2 regions of the Bradyrhizobium sp. SZCCHNS30572 genome follow, and region 2 is predicted to be linked to the other one. Evidence: predicted binding sites of a transcription regulator. Region 2 holds the regulator's gene; the other holds the start of a gene.

Region 1 (4,951 bases), on a different contig from region 2:
GCGCAGGCCTCGCAGCTCAAGGGCCTGCTCGGCAAGCAGATCGCGGTCAAGGTCGACGAGATCGCCTGCGCCCAGGATGCGGGGCAGATGAGCGAGGCGGTCGTGACCAAGTGGAGCTTGGTGAAGCGGTGACACTTGGGACGCTGCGAGCGCCGCCTCCTGACTTCTGCAGTCATCGCCCGGCTCGACCGGGCGATCCAGTACGCCGCGGCCCTCGGTTGATAGCTGACGTCTCTGGAATACTGGGTCATCCGCCTTCGCGAGTGACGACAGTTGACGGTGAGGCGGCAGCTACAACTTCACCGGCCCCAAATCATCGAAATGCCCACGCCGTTGCAGCCAAGCGAGCAGCACGAGGCTCGGGATCGCGACGAGCACGCAGATGACGAAGAATGCAGGCCAGCCGGTCGCTTTCGCCACATAGCCCGCGCCCGATGACAGATAGGTTCGTCCAACCGCGGCGAGCGCGGTGAGCAGCGCATATTGGGTCGCGGTGTGCAGCGGGTTCTGGCACAGCGCAGAGAGATAGGCGACAAAGATCACGGTGCCGATCGCGCTGGTGAGGTTCTCCGCAGAGATCGCCAGCGCCAGCGCCCACTGATTGACGCCGACGATGGCGAGCCATGAGAACGACAGGTTGGCCAGCGCCTGCACGATGCCGCCGATCCACAGGCTGATGGCGAGCGAATAGCGCCGCGCGACGAAGCCGCCGGCAAAGCCGCCGGCGAGCGTGGCGGCGAGGCCGACGCCTTTCACGATCGCGGCGTAGTCGACCTTGCTGAAACCGAGATCGATCACGAACGGCGCGGTCATCGTGCCGGAGAAGGCGTCAGTGAACTTGAACAGCACGACGAAGGCGAGCGCCGTGAGCGCATCACGTCGGCCGAGGAACTCGACGAAGGCTCCGGCAGCCGCATGCATCACGCGGGTGAGCGCGGTGTCCGCACCCATCGCGGCCTCCGCCTGCTGCGACTGGGCCGGCTCGGTCGCCGCGAGGGCCGTGATCGTGCCGATCAGCACCAATCCGGCCATCGCAACATAGCCCCACATCCAGGACGACGGACGCGTCAGCCCCGAGGTCTCGAATGCACTGACCACCACCAGTGCGCCGGCGGTCGAGACCAGCATGCCGATGCGGTAGGCGGCGACATACGCCGCCATGCCCGCGGCCTGCTCACTCTCCGGCAGGCTCTCGACGCGGAAGGCATCGACCACGATGTCCTGGGTCGCCGACATCGCGGCGACCAGCAGCGCGGCCAGCGCCACCATGAACGGCGCGTGCGCCGGGTCGGTCAACGCCAGCAGCAGGATGGCGGCGATCAGCAGCAGTTGCGCGAACACCAGCCAGCCGCGCCGCCGCCCGAAGGCGCGCGTCAGCAGCGGCACGTGCAGCGCGTCGACCAGCGGCGCCCAGAGGAATTTCAGCGTGTAGGGCGTGCCGACGAGCGCGAATAGCCCGATGGTCCCGAGGTCGACGCCGAGCTCGCGCATCCAGATCTGCAAGGTCGAGCCGGACAGCGCCAGCGGCAGCCCCGACGAAAATCCGAGGAACAGCACCACGAGCACGCGCGGCTGCAGATAGACGGCCATGCTCTCGCGCCAGGTGGGGGCTTTTGGCGCAGCCTCGGGCTTTGCGCCGGTCGCGGTGATGTCGGAAGAAGCCTCAGGTACGGTCATGGATGGGTGGTAGCAGATTGGCGCAAGAAACGCTCCCCATCTCAGCTGTCATCGTCCGCGAGCCGGGCGATGACAGTCTTGGCAAAATTCAAGCTGCGACAGGGGCGAGCTGCCCAATCACTCGCCCGCCTGCACGCGTCCCGCCAGCGGAAACAAATCCGGCGCGGTGCCCGTAGCCGGCGCGATGCGTGGCGACTCCACCGGCGTGTCCTGTTTGCTGAAGTCGAGCTCCTCGATGCGGGCGGCGCGCTTCTCGATCTTGTCGGCCGAGATGAGGATCTGGCGGATGTCCTCGCCGACATCGCCGAAATGCTTCTGCAGCTTGAGCACGCGCTCGCGCAGGCGGCCGAGATCGTCCCCGAGATGGATCACCTCGTTGCGGATCTGGTCGGCGGCGTCGCGGATGCGTGCGTCCTTCATGATCTGCTGCATGACCTGGATCGCGAGCATCAGCAGCGACGGCGACACCAGCACGACGCGCGCGCGATACGCTTTCTGGATGACGTCGTCGAAGCCATCATGGATCTCGGCATAGACCGATTCCGACGGCACGAACATCAGCGCGGTGTCCTGCGTCTCGCCGACCACCAGATATTTCTCCGCGATGTCGTTGACGTGACGCAGCACGTCGGTACGCAGGCGCTGTGCGGCGGTGCGCTTCTCCTCGTCCGTCTCCGCATCATGCAGCGCGGTCACGGCTTCCAACGGAAACTTGGCGTCGATGCACAGCGGTCGCGCGTCGGGCAGGAACACGACGCAGTCCGGCCGCTTGCCGCTGGCGAGCGTGTACTGGAACGCGTAACTGCCCTTCGGCAGTCCGTCCTGCACGATCGCCTCCATCCGCGCCTGGCCGAACGCGCCGCGCGACTGCTTGTTGGCGAGGACGTCGCGCAGGGTCGTGACCTGGGTCGTCAGCTCGCTGAGATCACGGTGGGCATTGTCGATGATGCCGAGCCGCTCGTGCAGCACGCGCAGACTATCCATGGTGTGGCGCGTACTCTGCTCCATCGACTGTCCGACGCGATGAGTCACCGCATCGAGCCGCTCGTTGACGCTGCGGGCAAGATCAACCTGCCGGCCGGCGAGCAGCTGCGCCATCGCGTCGACCCGGCCGGAGGCCTCGCTCTGGACGCGGATCATCTCGCTGAACCGATGTTCGATCTCATCGCTGCGCATCGCCTGCTGGGCCGCGAGCTCGGCGCCGCGCCGGCCGGAACGCACCACGGCCGCCACGATCATCACGAGCAGCAGCACCACCAGCACGCCAAATCCGATCAGCGCATCGCTGGCGCGGACCGGAAGGTCGCCGATCATGATGACGACAGGATTGAGGGACTGGCTGGCGGCGGTCATCACGCCCGTCTATCCGATTCGCACAAGCTCGCGAACGAAGAGAGAACATTTATGGTTAAGGCCGGGTTAAGAATCATGGTTAACGAGGCGTTGAAATTCATGGTTAGCGAAGTCTTAACTGCGAGCCATCACATTGACCGCGCCGGTTCCGCGGCTTAAATCGCGCGCCATGTCCCTAAGAGAAATCATCATTCTGCCGGACCGGCAGTTGCGGCTGGTGTCCAAGCCGGTCGAGAAGGTCACGCCGGAGATCCGGCAGCTGGTCGACGACATGTTTCAGACCATGTACGACGCGCCTGGCATCGGGCTCGCAGCGATTCAGGTCGCGCAGCCGCTGCGCGTCATCACCATGGATCTGGCCAAGCCCGACGCGAACGGGGAAGGCAAGCGCGAGCCGCGCGTCTTCATCAATCCGGAGATCGTTGCCAAGTCGGACGAGCTGTCGGTCTACGAGGAAGGCTGCCTGTCGATCCCCGAATATTACGAGGAGGTCGAGCGGCCGGCGCGGGTGCGCGTGCGCTTCACCGATCTCGACGGGCTGGTTCGCGAGGAGGATGCCGAGGGGCTCTACGCCACCTGCATCCAGCACGAGATCGACCATCTCAACGGCGTGCTGTTCATCGACTATCTGTCGAAGCTCAAGCGCGACCGCGTGATGAAGAAGTTCGCCAAGGCCGCCAAGCGCGCCAGCGAGTAACGATCAACTCTCTCCTCCGTCATGCCCGGGCTTGACCCGGGCATCTACGTCGCGCCGCGCGTTACAGGCAGCTCGACGTGGATGACCGGGACAAGCCCGGCCATGACGCGGAGGATTCGGCAATGCAGGATCTTCCACCAGATGCCGCTTCGCCTGATCTTCATGGGCACGCCGGATTTCGCCGTGCCGACCCTGCTCGAACTCGCCGGCCACGGCCACGAGATCGCGGCGGTCTATACGCGCGCGCCCAAACCCGGCGGCCGCCGCGGCCTGGCGCTGGTGCCGACGCCGATCGAGACCGAGGCGCGCCGGCTCGGCATTCCCGTGCTCACGCCGAAGACGCTGAAGACCGAGGACGCGCTGGCTGCGTTCCGCGCCCATGAGGCCGATGCCGCCGTTGTCGTCGCCTATGGCATGATCCTGCCGCAGGCGATTCTCGATGCACCGAAACTCGGCTGCTACAACCTCCACGCCTCGTTGCTGCCACGCTGGCGCGGCGCCGCGCCGATCAACCGTGCCATCATGGCAGGGGACGCTGAAAGCGGCGTGATGGTCATGAAGATGGATGTCGGTCTCGACACCGGCGACGTCGCGATGGCCGAGCGTCTGCCCATCACTGACGCGATGACGGCGTCCGATCTGCACGATCGCCTCTCGCGGATCGGTGCCGACCTGATGGTGCGCGCGATGGCGGCGCTGGAGCGCGGCGGGCTGACGTTGACGAAGCAGGCCGAGGAGGGCGTCACCTACGCCGCCAAGATCGAGAAGGCGGAGGCGCGGATCGATTGGACGAAGCCGGCGCATGCGGTGCTGCGGCACATCCACGGCCTGTCGCCATTTCCCGGCGCCTGGAGCGAGGTCACGCTCGATGGCGAGGCGGTGCGTTTGAAGTTCCTGCGCTGCGCGCTCGCCAGCGGCGCGGGCGAGCCGGGCGCCGTGCTCGACGAGCAGCTCACCATCGCCTGCGCCGACGGCGCGATCCGCATCACCGAGCTGCAGCGCGCCGGCAAGGGCCCGATGAAGGCCGCGGATTTCCTGCGCGGCACCCCATTGAATCGCGGTGCTCGTTTTTCGTAACGCTGTCATACCCCGCGAAAGCGGGGTATCCAGTACGCCGAGACGTGCATTGTCGCGCCGAGACGTCGGCGAATACTGGATCGTCCGCCTGCGCGGGCGATGACGGCAGCAATAGACCGAATGCCCCGCTACAAGCTCACCATCGAA
Region 2 (4,951 bases):
GGCGGCGTTCTATCTGTTGCTCTCAGGCGCGGAGGTCGCGACCCAAAGGTCGTTCTTCATGACGGCCGTGGTGCTGATCGCGGTCATGGTCGACCGCCGCGCCGTCACCTTCCGTACGCTCGCGGTCGCCGCGTTGATCGTGCTGGTCGCAGCTCCCGAAGCGCTGGTGCATCCGAGCTTCCAGATGTCGTTCGCGGCGACGCTCGGCCTGGTCGCGCTGGTGCAGTTCGGGCTGCCCAGACTGTTTGCGACGCCGGACAGCTCCACGACGCAGCGCATCGCGCTGTGGGGCGGCCGCGAGCTTGCGATGCTGTTGCTGGCCTCGCTGATCGCGGGGCTCGCGACCACGCCCTATGCCGCCTTCCATTTCCATCGCGTCACGCCCTATGGCGTGCTCGCGAATCTCGCGGCGATGCCGGTCGTCTCGGCGCTGGTGATGCCGGCCGGCCTGATGGGCCTCGTGGCGGCGCCGTTCGGGCTCGACGGTCCCTGGTGGACCCTGATGGGCCTCGGCATCGACTGGATGATCGCGGTGACGCGCTGGGTGGCAGCGCTGCCCGGCGCGGTCGGACGCATCCCGGCCTTCGGCATCGGTCCACTGATCCTGGCCAGCCTCGGTGTCATCCTGATCGGCCTGCTGCGCACCCCGCTGCGGTGGTCGGGCGCCGTGGGGCTCGTGGTGGCCACCGCGTGGGCCGCCGCGACGCCGCTGCCCGACGTGCTGATCGCCGGCGATGGGCGCGCGGTGGCGGTGCGCGGCCGTGACGGGCGCCTGCATGTGATGCGCACCGGCAAGGACGTGTTCGCCACCAAGGAGTGGCTCGCGGCCGACGCCGATGCCCGGCTGCCGGCGGATTCATCGCTCGCCGATGGCGTCTCCTGCGACGAGGCGGGCTGCGTGGTCGCGATGGCCGATGGCCGCTTCGCCGCCGTGACCCTGCGCGCCGAGGCGCTCGCCGATGATTGCGCCCGTGCTGCGCTCATCGTCACCGCGCGCGCCGCGCCGTCATCCTGCGCGGCGGCCGTCATCGATCGCGAGCGGCTGCGGCAGCAGGGCGCCTTGATGCTGGTGCAGCGGGGCAGGAGCTTCGCCGTCACGCCGGCGCGCGCCGGCGGCACCGACCGCCCATGGTGGCCGGCGCCCGCCGAGGCCGGCGAGTTCGACACGACGCTGACGCCGCGCGCGCCGGCCGTGCGGCCTCAGGACGCGACGCCGCCGGAGACGGAGCAGGGCGAGGAAGACTGAGTGCCGGGCAGCTCGAACGTGCCGAGATGATACTCGGTGTCGCCAGGTCCATGTTGCCAAGTCCATCGAACAGCGAGGGGCTTTCGGCCAGCGTGAACGCAGCGCGCGGATAGCGTTGCCAGATGGCGATGTCGTCAGCCGTGACTGTCAGCCATCCGAACACAAGCATATTGCAGCCGGGCTCGGTGATCCCGGCGGCCTTGTTCCAATCGATCTTGTTGACCACGGCGGCAGGCTCCCCCGGCACATCATGGCGGCCGAGGGATGTCGTTCCTATCCGATGCGATGCCGGGGCGTAAGGTTCGCCCGAGAGGACTTTGCGCTTGCAGAACCCAAATCTCCCACGGTCGAAAGCTCGCTCACGACCGAGAGAAATGCCGATGCGGAGACCCCTCAGGTGATGCTGATGCGGCGAATCGGTGTGGCCTGCGAAGGCGGCACGTCCTCGGCGATGTCCGGGCGTCGCTCCGCCGGCTGCTTGCTGACCGGCAATTGCAGCACGGTGACGCGCTGGCCCTCGCAGAGCTGGGTCACCAGCACGTGGCGGCCATCGGCGAATTCGATCGCGTCGTGATGGCGATCGGGAATGTGAGTCTCGATGCTGTTGAACTTTGCGACGCGCTCGCGGATCGTCCGGGTCCAGAGCCAGCGGCTGTCGTAGCGGACGTCCTCGGCGAAGGCCAACTCGGTGCCGGGCAGCATGCAGACTGCGACGGTCGGCTCGCTCTCCAGCGCGAAGCCGCGGGTGGCGGTGCCACGGAAGGTCATCGAGATCAACGTCTCGCCGACCTTGGCGGGACGGGACGCAACCGCATGGAGGCTGTAGTCACACATCGGATCGCTCCTCGTTGAGAGATAGCCGACCCACGCTCCCCCCGGACAGGCGCAGGCCTCTATCAGAGTGGACATCGATGGTGATGTTAGCGCGCGCTTCGCGGCAATTCTGCGCTGATCTGCATCGCGTGTGCCCGCGGCCGATCACAAGCGTTTGAGCATGCCGCGCTGCACATCATGAGGTGCATTCGCGCGTGACGTATTTTGCTGGGCAGCCTCCGATCGGCGGCGAAAGCGCGTGCGCCCGCCGCCCATCGACCGATCCCATTCGCGATCAGTACTTGCGGTACAGCCCGACCAGCTTGCCTTGGATCTTCACCCGGTTCGGCGGCAGGATGCGTACCTCGTAGGCGGTGTTGGCCGGCTCCAGCGCGATCGATGCGCCGCGGCGGCGGAAGCGCTTCAACGTCGCTTCCTCATCGTCGATCAGCGCCACCACGATGTCGCCGGTGTCGGCGGTCTCGTTGCGTTGGATCAGCGCCATGTCGCCGTCGAGGATGCCGGCATCGACCATGGAGTCGCCGCGCACCTCAAGCGCATAGTGATCGCCGTTGCCGAGCATGTCGGCAGGCACGCTGATGGTGTGGCTGCGCGTCTGTAGCGCCTCGATCGGAGTACCGGCGGCGATGCGGCCCATCACCGGCACTGCGACGGGGCGCTCGCCATCGTCCAGCGCGGGAGTGCTGGTGCGCACCTTGCCGAGATTGCCCTCGATCACCGATGGGGTGAAGCCGCGGCGGTTGTTGGCGGCCTGTGACAGCTCGGGCAGCTTGATCACCTCGATCGCGCGGGCGCGGTTGGGCAGCCGGCGGATGAAGCCGCGCTCCTCGAGCGCCGTGATCAGGCGATGAATGCCGGACTTCGAGCGCAGATCGAGCGCATCCTTCATCTCGTCGAAGGACGGCGGCACGCCGGCTTCCTTGAGCCGCTCGTTGATGAACCGCAGAAGTTCGTACTGTTTGCGCGTCAGCATCTCGACCTGGTCCCCGGTTTGTTGTCGTCCGAGTCCAGGAGCTGCGCCTCGCGCACAAACCGGCTGAGAGCGCCCTGGAGTCGGACCGTCATCGCGTCGCCCGCAACATACTAAAAACAAATCATGAACGGACACTATATGTTCGATGTGTGTTCCGCAATCCTAAAAATATGATGAACAGACCGGGCTTTACCGGGGAAGCGGCTCAGTTCGGCAGGCGCAGGATCTCGCACGGGCTGCCCGCAGGCGCCTTCGGCGCAAACGCCGGCCGGATCACCACAGCCTGCGAGAGCGCGAGATTGCCGAGCAGCGACGAATCCTGCTGGCTCACCGGGGTCGCGACCAGCGTGCCGTCGGCGCGCTCTTCGAGCTGTGCCCGCAGATAGTCCTCGCGCGAATCGTTCGGCCCCAGTTCGCGGCCGAGCAGGGCGGTCTCGCGCGGCATCACGGCCTCGTCACGGCCGAGCAGCCGCCGAATCAGCGGCACCAGGAACAGGATGGCGCAGACATAGGACGACACCGGATTGCCGGGCAGTCCGATCACCCTGATGTCGCCGAGCCGTCCGTGCATCATCGGCTTGCCCGGCCGCATCGCGATCTTCCAGAACGCCATCTCGACGCCCTCGGCTTCGAGCGCCTGCTTGACGAGGTCGTGATCGCCGACCGAGGCGCCGCCGGTCGTGATCAGGATGTCGGCCTTGGCCTCGCGGGCCCGGCGGATGCCGGCGATCGTCGCCTGCATCGTATCCGCGGCGATGCCCAGATCGATCGGGGTCCCGCCCTCGTTGCGCACCAGCGCCCGCAAGGCGTAGCCGTTGGAATAGACGATCTGGCCCGGGCCGGGCGTCGAGCCCGGCATCACCAGCTCGTCGCCGGTGGCGAGCAGCGCCACCTTCGGCCGGCGCCGCACCGGCAGCGCCGGATGATTCATGCTGGCCGCCAGCGACAGGTCGCGGTCGCTGAGCCGGCGCCCGGACTTCAGCAGCACCATGCCCTGGTGAAAGTCGACGCCCGCCGGCCGGATATGCCGGCCCTTGATCGCGGCCTCGGTGATCACGACGTGGCCGTCTTCGGCGATCGTGTCCTCCTGGATCACCACCGCGTCCGCGCCCTCCGGAACAACGCCACCGGTGAAGATCCGCGCCGCCTCGCCGGGTCCAACCACGCGATCGAACGGCCGCCCTGCCGCAACCTCGCCGATGACCTTCAGCCGCGCCTTGGCCTGGGCGGCGTCCGCCGCGCGCACGGCATAGCCGTCCATCGCCGACATTGCCTCGGGCGGCTGCGTCCGCAGCGCCGCGAGGTCCCGCGCCAGGATGCGGTGAAACGCTTCGTCCAGCCCGACCTGCTCCTCGGCCAGCGGCTCGGCGCCGGCGAGCACGGCGGACAACGCATCAGACACCGGCATCAGGGCCATGGGATTTCCTTCGGACGGAGACGGCAGATCGAATGAATCGCCTTCTAACCGAACGCGCACGGCGCGGCCAAGGGCCTAGGCCGCTCCCTGCGTTCTGACCGTCTGCTGTGGGCCGTTTCCGGGCCGCTGCCTCACGATCGCGCGAGAAAGTCTGCAATCAACCGCATGACCTCCTGCGGACGTTCCAGGCTCGGCAGGTGCGCCGTTCCGGCCAGCTCATGTCCTGACCCGTTCGGCATTGTTGCGGCGAGCAGCCTGCTTCGCTGCTGGATGTGAGGAAAGTCCAAGTCCCCCCGGATGACGAGCGATGGCGCGACGATCTCCGCGAGGCGCGGGAAGGCTGGTGCCATATCGAGAGTCGCGCCGGTTGGCGGCGCGCGGAGTGCGGCGGCGTTCTTCTTCAGGAACGTCTCGCGCGGCTCGCCGGAGATGCGTCCCTCGCGCTGCAAGGGACCGTCGACCCACAGATGCGTCTTGATAG

The links. The regulator LexA, encoded in region 2, represses DNA repair genes until DNA is damaged. The targets are predictions, from matches to a motif close to TGTTCNNNNTGTGTTCNG.
Region 1: QX048_RS00320 (DNA recombination protein RmuC) is a predicted target of LexA. The motif match lies at 3,061-3,078, and genes of this name have one in related genera.

What each region holds. Positions count from the first base shown of each region.
Region 1 is NZ_JAUESY010000001.1:72,772-77,722, forward strand. Features, by position in the region: gene QX048_RS00310 (hypothetical protein) at 1-132, shown strand, start outside; gene QX048_RS00315 (AmpG family muropeptide MFS transporter) at 292-1,677, opposite strand; gene QX048_RS00320 (DNA recombination protein RmuC) at 1,795-3,030, opposite strand; gene def (peptide deformylase) at 3,200-3,727, shown strand; gene fmt (methionyl-tRNA formyltransferase) at 3,869-4,804, shown strand; gene truA (tRNA pseudouridine(38-40) synthase TruA) at 4,925-4,951, shown strand, end outside.
Region 2 is NZ_JAUESY010000002.1:340,276-345,226, forward strand. Features, by position in the region: gene QX048_RS06540 (ComEC/Rec2 family competence protein) at 1-1,246, shown strand, start outside; gene QX048_RS06545 (hypothetical protein) at 1,640-2,080, opposite strand; gene lexA (transcriptional repressor LexA) at 2,355-3,053, opposite strand; gene glp (gephyrin-like molybdotransferase Glp) at 3,259-4,470, opposite strand; gene QX048_RS06560 (alpha/beta hydrolase) at 4,602-4,951, opposite strand, start outside.